3 regions of the Shewanella sp. VB17 genome follow, and region 1 is predicted to be linked to each of the others. Evidence: predicted binding sites of a transcription regulator. Region 1 holds the regulator's gene; each other region holds the start of a gene.
What was found. Region 1 encodes LexA, which represses DNA repair genes until DNA is damaged. Its sites were predicted from a motif close to TACTGTATNNNNATACAGTA; they were not measured.
Positions count from the first base shown of each region.

Region 1 (4,297 bases):
GCCAATTAGGCGCTTGTTCATTTAAAAAAGTATGTAAAGTAATGGGCTTGCCAAAATTTACATACCCTTGACCAAAGTTACCTAACTTGCGTAACGCACCGAAAAATTGCCAAACCGATTCTTTCTTTTTCTTCTTGCCACTTAATTCTTTGTGGTAAGTCGCCACTTCCATCACATGATCATAACCAAGATAAACAGGGACAAGTGTCACCGGACGTTTCATCCCCCGCAGCACGCTATTTAGCGTCATGGCGAGCATCCCTGTTTTAGGTGCTAACAGGCGTCCAGTTCTCGAGCGGCCACCTTCAGTGAAATATTCAACTGAATAGCCTTTAGTAAATAATTGATCCAAATATTCACGAAAAACGGCAGTGTATAATTTATTTCCTTTAAAACTTCGGCGAATAAAAAAAGCACCACCTCGACGGAACATGGGCCCAGCAGGCCAAAAATTAAGGTTGATACCGGCAGCAATATGCGGAGGCACCATACCTTGGTAATAAAGAATATAAGAAAGCAGTAGATAATCCATATGACTTCGATGGCAAGGGACATAAATAATCTCATGACCATCATGGTGTAACTGCCTGATCTGCTCTGCACCTTTAATATTGATGCCTTTATAGAGCTTATTCCATAGCCAGGTTAAAAAACGTTCGGTGATACGCACAAGACTATCTGAGTAATCCGCCGCGATTTCATCTAAATATTCCATCGCTTTGGCTCTGGCCTCAACTTCAGAAATTTTCTTACTTACCACCTCTTCTTGAATGGCTTTCTGCAGCGTTTCAGAACTGACTAATGCATGAAAAAGAGCTTGTCTTTTGGGTAAAACAGGTCCTGTCATCACTTTACGCTGTCGACTAAAATGCACTCGTGCTACACGCGCTAATTTTTGCGCAATACGTTTGTCAGTACCGTGTTCATCTGCCATATTACGAATTGAAACAGAGTTAGAAAATTGCACAAAGTTATGTCGACCCAAGAACAAAATCATCAAACACTTTCGCAACCAAGTGGGGTTTTCACGCTCCAAGACAGCAGCTTTCATCGTGTCATCTTCTTTACCTGGCGTTCTGCCCCAATAAAGACTGACTGGCACAAGTTGAACATCAAGATCTGGACTTCTTTTATGGGCCTTTAACAAATTCATAAAACTACTAAGAAAGAATTCGTTACTTTTCCGTTGGCCCATAAGTGGTTTGGCAGCTTCTAAACAAACCACCCTAGGACTTAATTCCCCGCCGACCTCCAGCGGATCGTAAGGGCTCGGTAAGCCTAATCCTTCTGTTATTTCACTCAGGGCGGCAATATCACTGAGAGACTCAGTTTTCATCACATAAACAAGGGGCCTCTCGGGATCTAAATTAAGGTCCTTGAACGGTTCTTGCGGTACAACAATCGTCTGCACTAACTTATTTTGAAGCCAGCGTAATGATTTAAACCAAAGGGAATCTTGTTTGGACATTATTCTTATACAATGTATTTTAATTTAATGGCTACATAGAGTATCAGATATAGATACATCCACCAAATTAGCTCAGCTCAATGACAAATATCATCTATCACCATCGACTAAGGGTTAAACAAAACAAACGATAAAGAAGAGAAAAACGATTAACACTGGTTAATACTTGCACTGCATGAAATACTGTATATACTGACAGTTACTGTATAGAAAGACAGGATTTACCATGAGACCATTGACACCACGACAAGCTGAAATCCTTGAACTAATTAAGTGCAATATTGTTGACACAGGTATGCCACCAACTCGTGCGGAAATCGCCACACGTTTAGGTTTTAAAAGTGCTAACGCCGCAGAAGAGCACCTAAAAGCCTTGGCTAAAAAAGGCTGTATTGAAATTATCCCAGGCACATCTCGTGGTATCCGCTTAACTCAACTCGAAGAACCTGAAGAGTCTGGCTTACCCTTAATAGGACAAGTCGCAGCAGGAGAGCCTATTTTAGCTCAAGAACATGTAGAACAGCGCTATAAAGTTGATCCAAACATGTTCCATCCCAGTGCCGACTTTCTCTTGAGAGTACGTGGCGATAGTATGAAAAATATTGGTATCCTTGAAGGTGATCTTTTAGCTGTCCACAAAGCAGATCAGGCCCGAAATGGTCAGATAATTGTGGCTCGCGTCGAAGATGATGTCACCGTTAAACGCTTTGAGAAAAAGGGCAACACTGTTTATCTTCACGCAGAAAATGAAGATTACACACCCATAGTCATCAACTTGGCTAATCAAAGCCTCAGTATTGAAGGATTAGCTGTCGGCGTTATTCGCAACGGTGACTGGCAATGAATACACTCATAGGTAATAGCCCTAGGCATCCAGGGTTATGGTTGGAACATGAGAATAATCACTCAAGACAATTACAAACGAGCACAGTCACAACAATAACGACCCACACACAAGGGCGTAACGAACTCAAAAAAGTCAGCGCTCAACTCGCGACGCTAAGCCAACAAGGACAATGGATAGTATTGATCAATCCACCAAACATAGATTACAAAAAAATGTTAACTGACGCTGGCCTTAACATGAATCGAGTCCTATTGGTCCACGCCAAAGATGAAGTCGAAACACTATGGGCAATGGAAAAAGCACTAACAAGTGGCACATCAAGTGCCGTATTATGCTGGACTCAATCTTTAGATTCCCGTGATAATCGCCGCCTTCAAATTGTTGCTAAAAGCGCCCGAGCCTTAGGCATTGTAATAGAAGACACCAATGCCAGTTTATATGCAAATAACCGTAACAACACGCTAAATACTGCCATACCACAAAGGGGGTTCTGCTCTGTTCATTAGCAGATTAACCAAGAGATTGACTCAAGCCCCTAACAGGGGCTTTATTTTGAATAAATGGCCTATTTAACAATGCAAAAAATACATACGTAATAAAATTTAAAAGACGGATCATCACTTATTTTTAAAATACGAAAAAGTAATCTTGATCAATATTGCAACACCAAGTAAATTAGTCGCATAACAACGATAATTTGTTATATCCAAACGATTTAGTCGTCTGCAAAGTCAATCAATCCACAGTGATATAACTGCATTGTATTACCTAGCAGAAATCGGAACTGATATATTCAGTCGTAGGTATGAATGTGGGTAATTCTGGCAGTGATTTAATAAAACTGCTTACTTTCACGATAAAAAGTAAAACCACTAACATGCTTTGAAGTCATCGTTGCTTTTTTGGGAACTGAAGAGTTTACATAGAGCAGAGACTTACTGTGTGGCTCTTCTTTGTCTTATTTTTTGACAGAGGAGAAGTCTAGTGAAAAAAACGCTGTATTGCTTTTTGGCGTTGCTGTTTACGTCATCCGTTGTGGCATCACAAATGCCCTTAAATATGACCAAAGGTGTCACAGAGATCAGTGGTAAGGTTTATAGCCTGCACATGATCATTTTATATATTTGTTGCGTGATCGGAGCCCTGGTTTTTGGTGTGATGATCTATTCCATTATTAATCACAGAAAATCCAAAGGTGCTGTTGCAGCCAACTTTCACGAAAGTACCAAAGTCGAGATAGCTTGGACTGTTGTGCCTTTCATCATTCTTATTTTAATGGCTATTCCTGCCACTCAAACCTTGATCGCAATGGAAGATCCTTCTGATGCCGATCTGACCATCAAAATCACCGGTTCTCAATGGAAATGGCACTACAGCTATTTCGACCAAGATATCGAATTTTATAGCCTACTTTCAACACCAAGAACCCAAATTGAAGGGACTGAAATAAAAGGTGAAAATTATCTCCTCGAAGTTGATAAGCCATTAGTGCTCCCCATCAATAAAAAAGTCCGTTTTTTAATGACCTCCGAAGATGTTATCCACTCTTGGTGGGTACCCGCTTTTGCCGTTAAAAAAGACGCCAATCCTGGGTTTATTAATGAAGCTTGGACCCGAATTGACATACCTGGTACTTATCGCGGTCAATGTGCTGAATTATGTGGTAAAGATCATGGATTCATGCCCATTGTTGTCGAAGCCGTTTCTGAAGCAGATTTTGATATCTGGTTAGCAGAACAGAAAAATCAAGCCAATTCTGCCGCAAAAGAAGCCCAAGCCGCTTTAAGCCAAACCTTAAGCATCGAGGAACTCATGGCACAAGGAGAGCAAGTATATATGGCACGCTGCGCCGCTTGCCACCAACCCAACGGCATGGGTTTACCCGGCGTTTTCCCTGCAATGAAAGCCAGTAAAATAACCACCGGCCCGTTAACTGATCACTTAGAAATAGTCATTAATGGTAAAACAGGCACGGCGATGCA
Region 1 is NZ_JABRVS010000001.1:772,049-776,345, reverse strand. Features, by position in the region: gene plsB (glycerol-3-phosphate 1-O-acyltransferase PlsB) at 1-1,468, opposite strand, end outside; gene lexA (transcriptional repressor LexA) at 1,695-2,312, shown strand; gene HQQ94_RS03305 (cell division inhibitor SulA) at 2,309-2,821, shown strand; partial or broken gene coxB (cytochrome c oxidase subunit II) at 3,300-4,297, shown strand, end outside.

Region 2 (4,297 bases), 2.6 Mb from region 1:
TTGTCAATAAGGTGCTCTTCGTTTTGTTGATGATAAACAGTAAAAGTGATGCAAATGAATAGGCTTGTCAGTATTAATGAGAATAAGGCCTTAGATGTATAACTTAAGTGAGCTTTGGTTAAAGACATTTTACTATGCTCCAGCGTAACTTAACCGACATTGATATTTACCTATATTCACCTGATAAAGAAAGATGAGACATTTTTTAGGTGCAATATTTATTTTAGACTTATAATTTCAATAGGCTTAATTTTATTGTTGTGTGGAGTTAAAAATGACGTTGGATAGTGGTTTTTTTACAGAGGATAGTAAACGAACAGTACTCATTGTTGATGATACTCCAGATAACTTGACGTTATTACACGAACTTTTAAAAGATAATTATCAAGTAAAGGCAGCGGTGAATGGTGTGGTTGCGATAAATATCATTAATAAAGGGGGAATTGATATTATCCTATTGGACATCATGATGCCTGAGATGGATGGGTATGAGGTCTGCCGACGTGTTAAACGTGATCATGAAACATGTGATATTCCTATTATTTTTCTGACTGCTAAAAGCAGCATTGAAGATGAAACCATGGGATTTAATTTGGGGGCAGCTGATTATCTGACTAAACCCATTAGTCCACCCTTATTATTGGCCCGGGTGAAAACCCATTTAGACATTAAGGCCTCAAAAGACTTTTTAAAAAATCAAAATGTGTTACTTGAAAAGGAGGTCAAGCGACGTACTCAAGAAGTAGTCAATGTTCAAAATGTAAGCATAATGGCGATGGCTAACCTTGCAGAAACTCGCGATCCCGATACAGGGTTTCATATTAAACGTACTCAAATTTATATGAAACTGCTTGCCGTTCAACTGAGTACTAAAGATAAGTACCATGACATGCTGACTCCTGATTACATTGAACAGTTGTCGACTTCAGCTCCTTTGCATGATCTAGGTAAAGTGGGTGTACCTGATAGTATTTTATTGAAAGCTGGCAAGTTAACGGGAGCAGAATTCGAAGTGATGAAAAGCCATGCTTATCTTGGGTTTAAGGCGTTAGATGCCGCAGAAAAACAAATGGATGAAACAGATGGTTTTACCTTTTTGCACATTGCTAAAGATATTGCTCATTATCATCATGAAAAATGGGATGGGAGTGGTTACCCTGATGGGCTAGTTGGGGATAATATTCCTTTATGTGCCCGTATGATGGCGATAGTTGATGTGTACGATGCGCTGATTAGCAAACGTGTGTATAAAGATGCTATGCAGCACGATGCTGCAATGAGTATTGTGCTAGAGGGAAAAGGCACACATTTTGATCCCCATTTAGTGGATGCATTGGTTGAAATTGAAAATCTTTTCTCTGTTGTGGCAACGAAATATAAAGATTAACAATTAGATACCATTATTTCTCTCTCCTGAGTTTATGCAGTAACATCATTTTTTATTGATCTTTGACATGAGCATGTTGGCGTGATTTAGGAATGTACTTCAATCCAGAGGGATGGTCGGTCTCTTTGTACAGATAGAAAATCAGCGGTTTATAAGCGTTAAGTCAAATGCACGCCCCAATCTAATAGAAATAACTAATTAAATTCACTTCTTGAAATAGATTTTATTGCTTACCCCCTTTCTTCAATAGGGTTAGCTTTATTATAGGGTAACCTTAAATTTAAATGAGAAAGAAAAGGGTTAAGTTAATATCATAACGGTATATTGCGGACATTAGCACTTTAGGCTAAAGTTACTGGTAATTTATACAGTGTTGAGTGTTTCTTATGATTCTTTATATCGCTGAAAAACCGTCCTTGGGACGTGCTATAGCAGATGTGTTACCAAAACCTCATAAAAAAGGCGATGGGCATATTATTTCAGCCAATGGAGATTGTGTTTCATGGTGTATTGGACATTTGTTAGAACAAGCTGAGCCAGATGAATACGATCCGGAGTTTAAATCCTGGAAGTTTGAACATCTTCCTATTATTCCACAAAAGTGGAAAATGAAAGTGAAACCTAAAACCCGTTCACAGCTTACGGTGTTACGAAAGCTAGTTAAGCAAGCCACACAATTAGTGAATGCTGGGGATCCTGATAGAGAAGGTCAGCTCTTGGTTGATGAGGTTATTGCACATTTTGGCGTAAAAGGAGAGAAATTACATTCAACTCAACGCTTGTTAATCAATGATTTAAATCCACAGGCAGTGAAGCGAGCATTAGGTCAGATGCGCAGTAATCGAGAGTTTATTCCTCTGTCGACATCTGCTTTAGCCCGCTCACGTGCAGATTGGCTTTATGGGCTTAATATGACGCGTGCCTATACGATACAGGGGCGTAAAGTGGGTTACCAAGGGGTATTGTCAGTAGGGCGAGTGCAGACACCTTTATTGGGATTAGTGGTACGCCGTGATGAAGATATTACCAATTTTATTTCCAATGCTTTTTTTGAAGTATTAGCTGATCTCACCACTGAAAAAGGTGAAAATTTTAAAGCGAAATGGCAACCTAGTGTTGCATGCCAAGCTTATATGGATGAAGAGGGGCGGGTGCTTTCTAAAGGACTTGCTCAAAATGTTGTTAGTAGGATAACAGAGCAACCTGCTCATGTATTGAGTCTTGAAAGTAAAGATAAGCAACAGAATCAACCTTTGCCATATAGTTTATCAGCTCTGCAAATTGATGCTGCTAAACGTTATGGTATGAGTGCGAAAGAGGTGCTTGATATTTGTCAGGCACTTTATGAAAAACATAAATTAATCACTTATCCCAGATCTGATAGCCGTTATTTACCCGTTGAGCAGTACTCAATGGCATCTGCAGTGGTTGGTGCGGTATTAAACGGGGCTAGCGAGTTGATTATAGGGTCTGAACAGCCCGATTTAAAGATTAAGTCTAAGGCGTGGAATGATAAGAAAATCGATGCACATCATGCCATTATTCCTACTGAAAAAATGGTCAACCTAAAGGTGTTGAGTCAGCGAGAATGTCAAATTTATCTACAGGTGGCGCGTCAATATTTGGCGCAGTTTTATGGTCCTTATCAATATCACGAAACGTTAGTTGTAGTTGATATTGCTGGTGGTAAGTTTAAAACGAAAGCTAAACAAGATAGAGCATTAGGGTGGAAGCAGCTTTTTACTAGAGAAGATCCCAAAAATGGGGTTTCTAATGATAACAAAGATCATGAATTAGACACATTACAAGTGTTACCAAAACTGGTAAAGGGCCAGCCACTGCACTCAGGCCAAGGGGTGTTAGTGGAGAAACAGACTCAAGCGCCTAAACACTTTACTGATGCGACTTTACTTAGTGCCATGACGGGCATAAATCGTTATGTGACAGATCCTGAGATCCGAAAAATATTAAAAGATACCGATGGCCTTGGTACCGAAGCGACGCGTGGCGGAATTATTGAATTATTGTTTAAGCGAAATTTTTTGATCAGACAAGGTAAATTCATACAGGCTACCGATGTGGGGCGAGGGCTGATTAATAGCTTACCTGTGAGTGCAACCACTCCTGATATGACAGCGTTATGGGAGAGTAACTTAGATGCCATTAGTCGAAAAGAAGCAAAATATCTGACTTTTATGGCACCGTTACTTAATACCTTATCTAGCTTAATTAGCCAAGCGGGTGCCCAATTACCTTCAGCCTTACAGGGTGTCAGTTCTTCAATGGGTGGTGCTTATAAGAGAAAAAGTTCAACATCAAGTACTAAAAAAACTCGCTACCCACAAATTGGGGGTAAAAAATCAACCATGAGTCATTCTACTCGTTAGTATCAAGAGAATGCGTATGTTGAATCTCAGATGGGTTGATTTAATAGGCTGATTGTTCATGTGTTCAGTCAAGTTAGCGATTTACTTTACTCTCCATCTTTAGTATGAATTATTATGCTTTTGATTGGCATAATTAGTAAGGCACTAATGTTGCTTTTTTATATGATGTTCTGCACTAAAACCAAAGAAAAGGATCAGGTTGTACAGTATTGCTGATTTTGTTTTTTTATGAGTGATTAGTATGTGTCAATGTGAATATTCTGGCTGTAAATTGATTGTCATTGTTTGTTTTTTTGATGGTTACAAGGTTGTGGTAAGTAATATTCGTAAATATTTATTTCAAGTGAAGGTTTTTAATTTAACAAGCTAATATCAATTTTTTAAATTGGATTGGTAACTGTATTTATTTGATTTTATTGATATAAAATAATATTCATTTTATATTTAAAAAAAGAAAAGAAGTCTGATTAACCATTTCATCTTGGAATAGACCTAATGAATCTCTTAAGTTATCAAGGCTTAT
Region 2 is NZ_JABRVS010000001.1:3,351,748-3,356,044, reverse strand. Features, by position in the region: gene HQQ94_RS14390 (response regulator) at 1-128, opposite strand, end outside; gene HQQ94_RS14385 (HD-GYP domain-containing protein) at 275-1,387, shown strand; gene HQQ94_RS14380 (DNA topoisomerase III) at 1,774-3,774, shown strand.
Region 2: the regulator LexA is predicted to act here: its motif matches at 1,741-1,760, upstream of HQQ94_RS14380 (DNA topoisomerase III).

Region 3 (4,297 bases), 2.1 Mb from region 1:
AAACTTAGTGTGTTGATTGAGAAAAGGCCCAGCTCTATAGTCCATTTTAAGATCGACATTAACCCCTTTTAGGTTTTCACCTATGCTGATGTCGACCACTTTTCCAACAGTGACCCCTTGATAACGCACTAATGTCTTGCCGACATCAATACCAGTGGCACTGGGAAAATGGATCCGTACTTCGATGCCTGCTTCCTTAATGCTCTTGACGCCGAGCCAAGCTCCCAAGGCTAATGCCAATAAAGGTAACAGCCAAATTGGCGAGAAGAGTTTCTTTTTTACAATTTTTGGTGCTTCAATGTGTGTCATCTTTCGATTCCAGTCGATCCCAGAGTAAACGAGTGTCTAGTACTTTTGCTGCCAGTTGGGTCAGCAGAATGACTAATGCGAATGCGGTGGCAGCCGGAGCGGGCTTTGCATCTAATAATTGGCCCATGTTGACCAATGCAACAGTAATGGATATCACAAACAGGTCTAACATAGACCAGCGGCCTATCCATTCAATGATGTGAAATCCTAACATGAGTTTTTTTTTCGAAATAGGTAAACGAAAACTGATGGCAGTTAAATAAACGGTTAATCCGACAATCTTAAGCAAAGGGACTAAAATACTGGCGGTAAACAAGATAATGGCGATAGGGAACATACCTGTGTGTACTAGATGTGCTATCCCAGAAAATATTGTGTCATGGCGTATATTTCCCCGATCTATGAGCATGGTTATCGGGTATATATTGGCCGGTATTAACAAGATAGCTGCAGTGATTAACAGTGCCCAGCTTTGCTGTAAGCTATGATGATGTCTAACCGATAAAGCGTTATCGCAACGTGAACAATGACTTTGTTCTTGTTTATTGAGCATATAACAGGTGTGACATGACGTTAAGCCTATTTCTTTACCTTGTGTTGTTTGTGTGAGGTTATTCATCGAGAAAGCTCCACATGTGTTCTACATTATATTCACGCTGCAAGAATAGAGTGGCAATAAATAATAGGATGAAACAGAAGGTACCGAGGCCTAAAAAAATATCAGCAAAATCGGATAAATTGAATACGGTGACTAAAATACTAATCAGGTAAATTTCTAACATAGTTAATTGAGAAACAAAATGTTGATAGCCAAGTAACCGTTTGAGTTGTCGCCTAAAAAAAGGTGAATGTAGGCGATACTTGATAATAAGTATTTGAGATAGAATCGATATAATGAGTATACCAGGTGCGATGATTGCGGTGATGATGACGGCGATCCCAACGAGCCAATAACCTTCATCATATACCGCCAACGCGCCTTCAATAATGGTCGTTGTTCTAACACTGCCTAAAAAATGTAATTCTAAAATGGGAAAAAAATTGGCGGGTGTAAAGCAGATTAGCGCAGTAATGCATAAGGCTAACATGCCGTTAATTGAACAGTAGGGAGTGTCGTATAAAACAGTATTGCAACGGGGACACAGTGCTCGAACACCTGACGGTAAGGCCCGTTTAGTCACCACTAAATCACAAGAGTGGCATAAGGTCACACTATCCTTAATACAATCTGATCCCATGTTGTGTTTTTTATTCCTTAATTGTGTGCCATTAACCGATATTTTGATCAATAGATAAGCTTACCGCTGTTGTATTACTTTCATCATCAAATCATGATCAAGTATATACCCAAATCACGTTTAAGATTCAGTATGGGGCAAAGCTAAGAGTATTTTTTACACCGAAAAATATTGATTTTCCTTTGATCCCGGCAACGAGCCTGTCAAGGATACCCGATTGATGGTCATCAATAATGAAGATGAGAATACCAGATTTTTTAGAATACTTGCACAATAAGTTATTTTTATGAGACCCTATAACTGTATATAAAAACAGTGCAAGGAATAATTATGACGGTAATGACTAAATTTGTCGTAGTAAGAGAAGGGGTTGAGAAGATGACGTTTACATCTAAGAAGGAGGCGGATGCTTACGATAAAATGCTTGATATCGCTGATCTGCTGATGCCGTTTTTAACGGATTCAGCACTTGAACTCGAGGACACTATCTGCGAAAAATTAAGCTTCTATTTAGCTGAGCATAGAGAGCATCTAGCGAGTTTATTAAAAGGAGTGGTACCATCAGAGGTTAAATCGGTCAAAAAAATGGCCAAAAAGGTTGAACCTAAAAAATAGCGTGTAAGGATATTTATCAACGAATTTTAGGCTGATTTTAGATCGATTCACAAAAATAGATCAAATTAGTCTTGAAAATGGGATAAAAAACGTCGAAAGTGCGTTACTTGGTTAAACGATAAGCAATTATTCATAATTGGTGGTCGCAATCGTGCCAGTCACGCTTATAATAGGCGGTTGGAATGATGTGGATGTTAAATCTCTTTAATTCTTAGAATGAATGCTTGGCGTTTGTGAGTTGTAATTGCTAAGGTATGTCTGCTGCGTTTGTACTCTTTGTTTAATGGTTAACCATTGACTCGATATTAAATGCTATTGCGCCTGATGAATATAAACGACCCTTAATGGTGTATTCCTGTGAATATGCTTTGGATAGAGTCCCTTTTTAAACTGTGGAAGTAATGATGGAATCAACAGATAAGTTGACCGACACCAACGCAATTCTTGCGTATTTATATGAAACATTTCCTTTGTGCTTTATCGCCGAAGGTGAAACTAAGCCATTAAAGATTGGATTGTTTCAGGATTTGGCTGAAAGGTTAGCTGATGATTCTAAAGTCAGTAAAACTCAATTGAGAATTGCGTTAAGACGCTATACTAGCAGTTGGCGTTACCTTAAAGGTGTCAAAGCTGGTGCGCAACGTATTGACTTAAGTGGCCAGGAATGTGGAGCGTTAGAGCAAGAGCACATTGATCATGCTCAGTTGACGCTTAAAGAGAGTCAAGAAAAAGCCAAAGCAAAACGTATAGCCAAAGCGACAGCTGCAAAAGCAAGTGAAACTACTAGTACTAAGTCGGTTAAAAAAACGGCGCCAAAGCGCACTAAACCGATAGCTAAACCGACACTTAAACCAGCTAAAGAAGTGGCTCCAGCTGTTGAGTTAACACCAGCGGTATTAAATGAGCTAAAACAACATCAGCGCGTTAATGTCAAACTGGGTAAATTACCTGTTGCTGGTGTGATTGTTGATATTAAAAAAGAAGATGTTCAAGTGCAATTGGACTCAGGTTTGACGGTGAAAGTTCGCATTGAGCACATAATGCTGTAACACACTTAAATTTAATCTTAAAAGGAGTAACTTGTTGATGCGGAAAATACCCTTGGTTGTCTCAATCGCCAGTATTTTTGTCGGTTTTTCGTCGTGGGCGTTAACCCCATCAATTCCATTCAGCGAGTTACCCGCTTTAACACAGGAGCCACAACATAAAGTGGCTAGCAAGCGTGTTACCGATCTCTTCACTCGATCCCATTACCACCGATTTAAGCTTGATGATACGTTTTCTGTACACGTTTATGAGCGTTATCTAAAACAACTCGATTATCGACGTAATGTCATGCTGCAAAGCGACCTTGATACATTTATGGCGTATTCAAAGCAATTTGATGACATGCTTAAAAGTGGCGATTTAACCCCAGCTTATAAAATGTTTGAATTGGTGCAAAAGCGACGTTATGAACGGTTTTCTTATGCGTTGTCATTACTAGATAAAGAAATGGATTTTACACTCGCCAATGACAATTATCAGTATGATCGCGAAGAGGCTGCTTGGCCTAAAGATGAAGCCGAGGTGAATGAATTATGGCGTCAGCGTGTGAAATACGATGCATTAAATTTAGCGTTAACCGGAAAAACGTGGCAAGAAATTGTGCCTGTGCTTGAAAAGCGTTATAACAATGCGATTAAACGATTAAGTCAAACAAAAAGCGAAGATGTTTTTCAAGGCATGATGAATGCATTTTCTCGTAGCGTAGAACCTCATACTAGTTACCTATCTCCTCGTAACGCAGAACGTTTCCAAATGGAAATGAACCTAAGCCTTGAAGGCATTGGCGCCGTGTTACAGATGGATGACGATTACACAGTGATCAAAAGTTTAGTGGCTGGTGGTCCAGCTGCAACGAGTGCGAAATTATCTCCAGAAGATAAAATTGTTGGTGTAGGTCAAAATGGCAAAGAAGTCATTGATGTTATTGGCTGGCGCCTTGACGATGTGGTCGAATTAATCAAAGGCCCCAAAGGCAGTAAAGTCGTATTACAAATTTTACCTAAAAAAGGCGGTTCATCAGCTAAGCCTTTTGAAATTGTTATTGTTAGAGATAAAATCAGATTAGAAGATAGGGCTGCCACTTCCGA
Region 3 is NZ_JABRVS010000001.1:2,897,237-2,901,533, forward strand. Features, by position in the region: gene HQQ94_RS12405 (MlaD family protein) at 1-309, opposite strand, end outside; gene HQQ94_RS12410 (paraquat-inducible protein A) at 296-928, opposite strand; gene HQQ94_RS12415 (paraquat-inducible protein A) at 921-1,547, opposite strand; gene HQQ94_RS12420 (YebG family protein) at 1,878-2,162, shown strand; gene proQ (RNA chaperone ProQ) at 2,567-3,211, shown strand; gene prc (carboxy terminal-processing peptidase) at 3,249-4,297, shown strand, end outside.
Region 3: the regulator LexA is predicted to act here: its motif matches at 1,846-1,865, upstream of HQQ94_RS12420 (YebG family protein).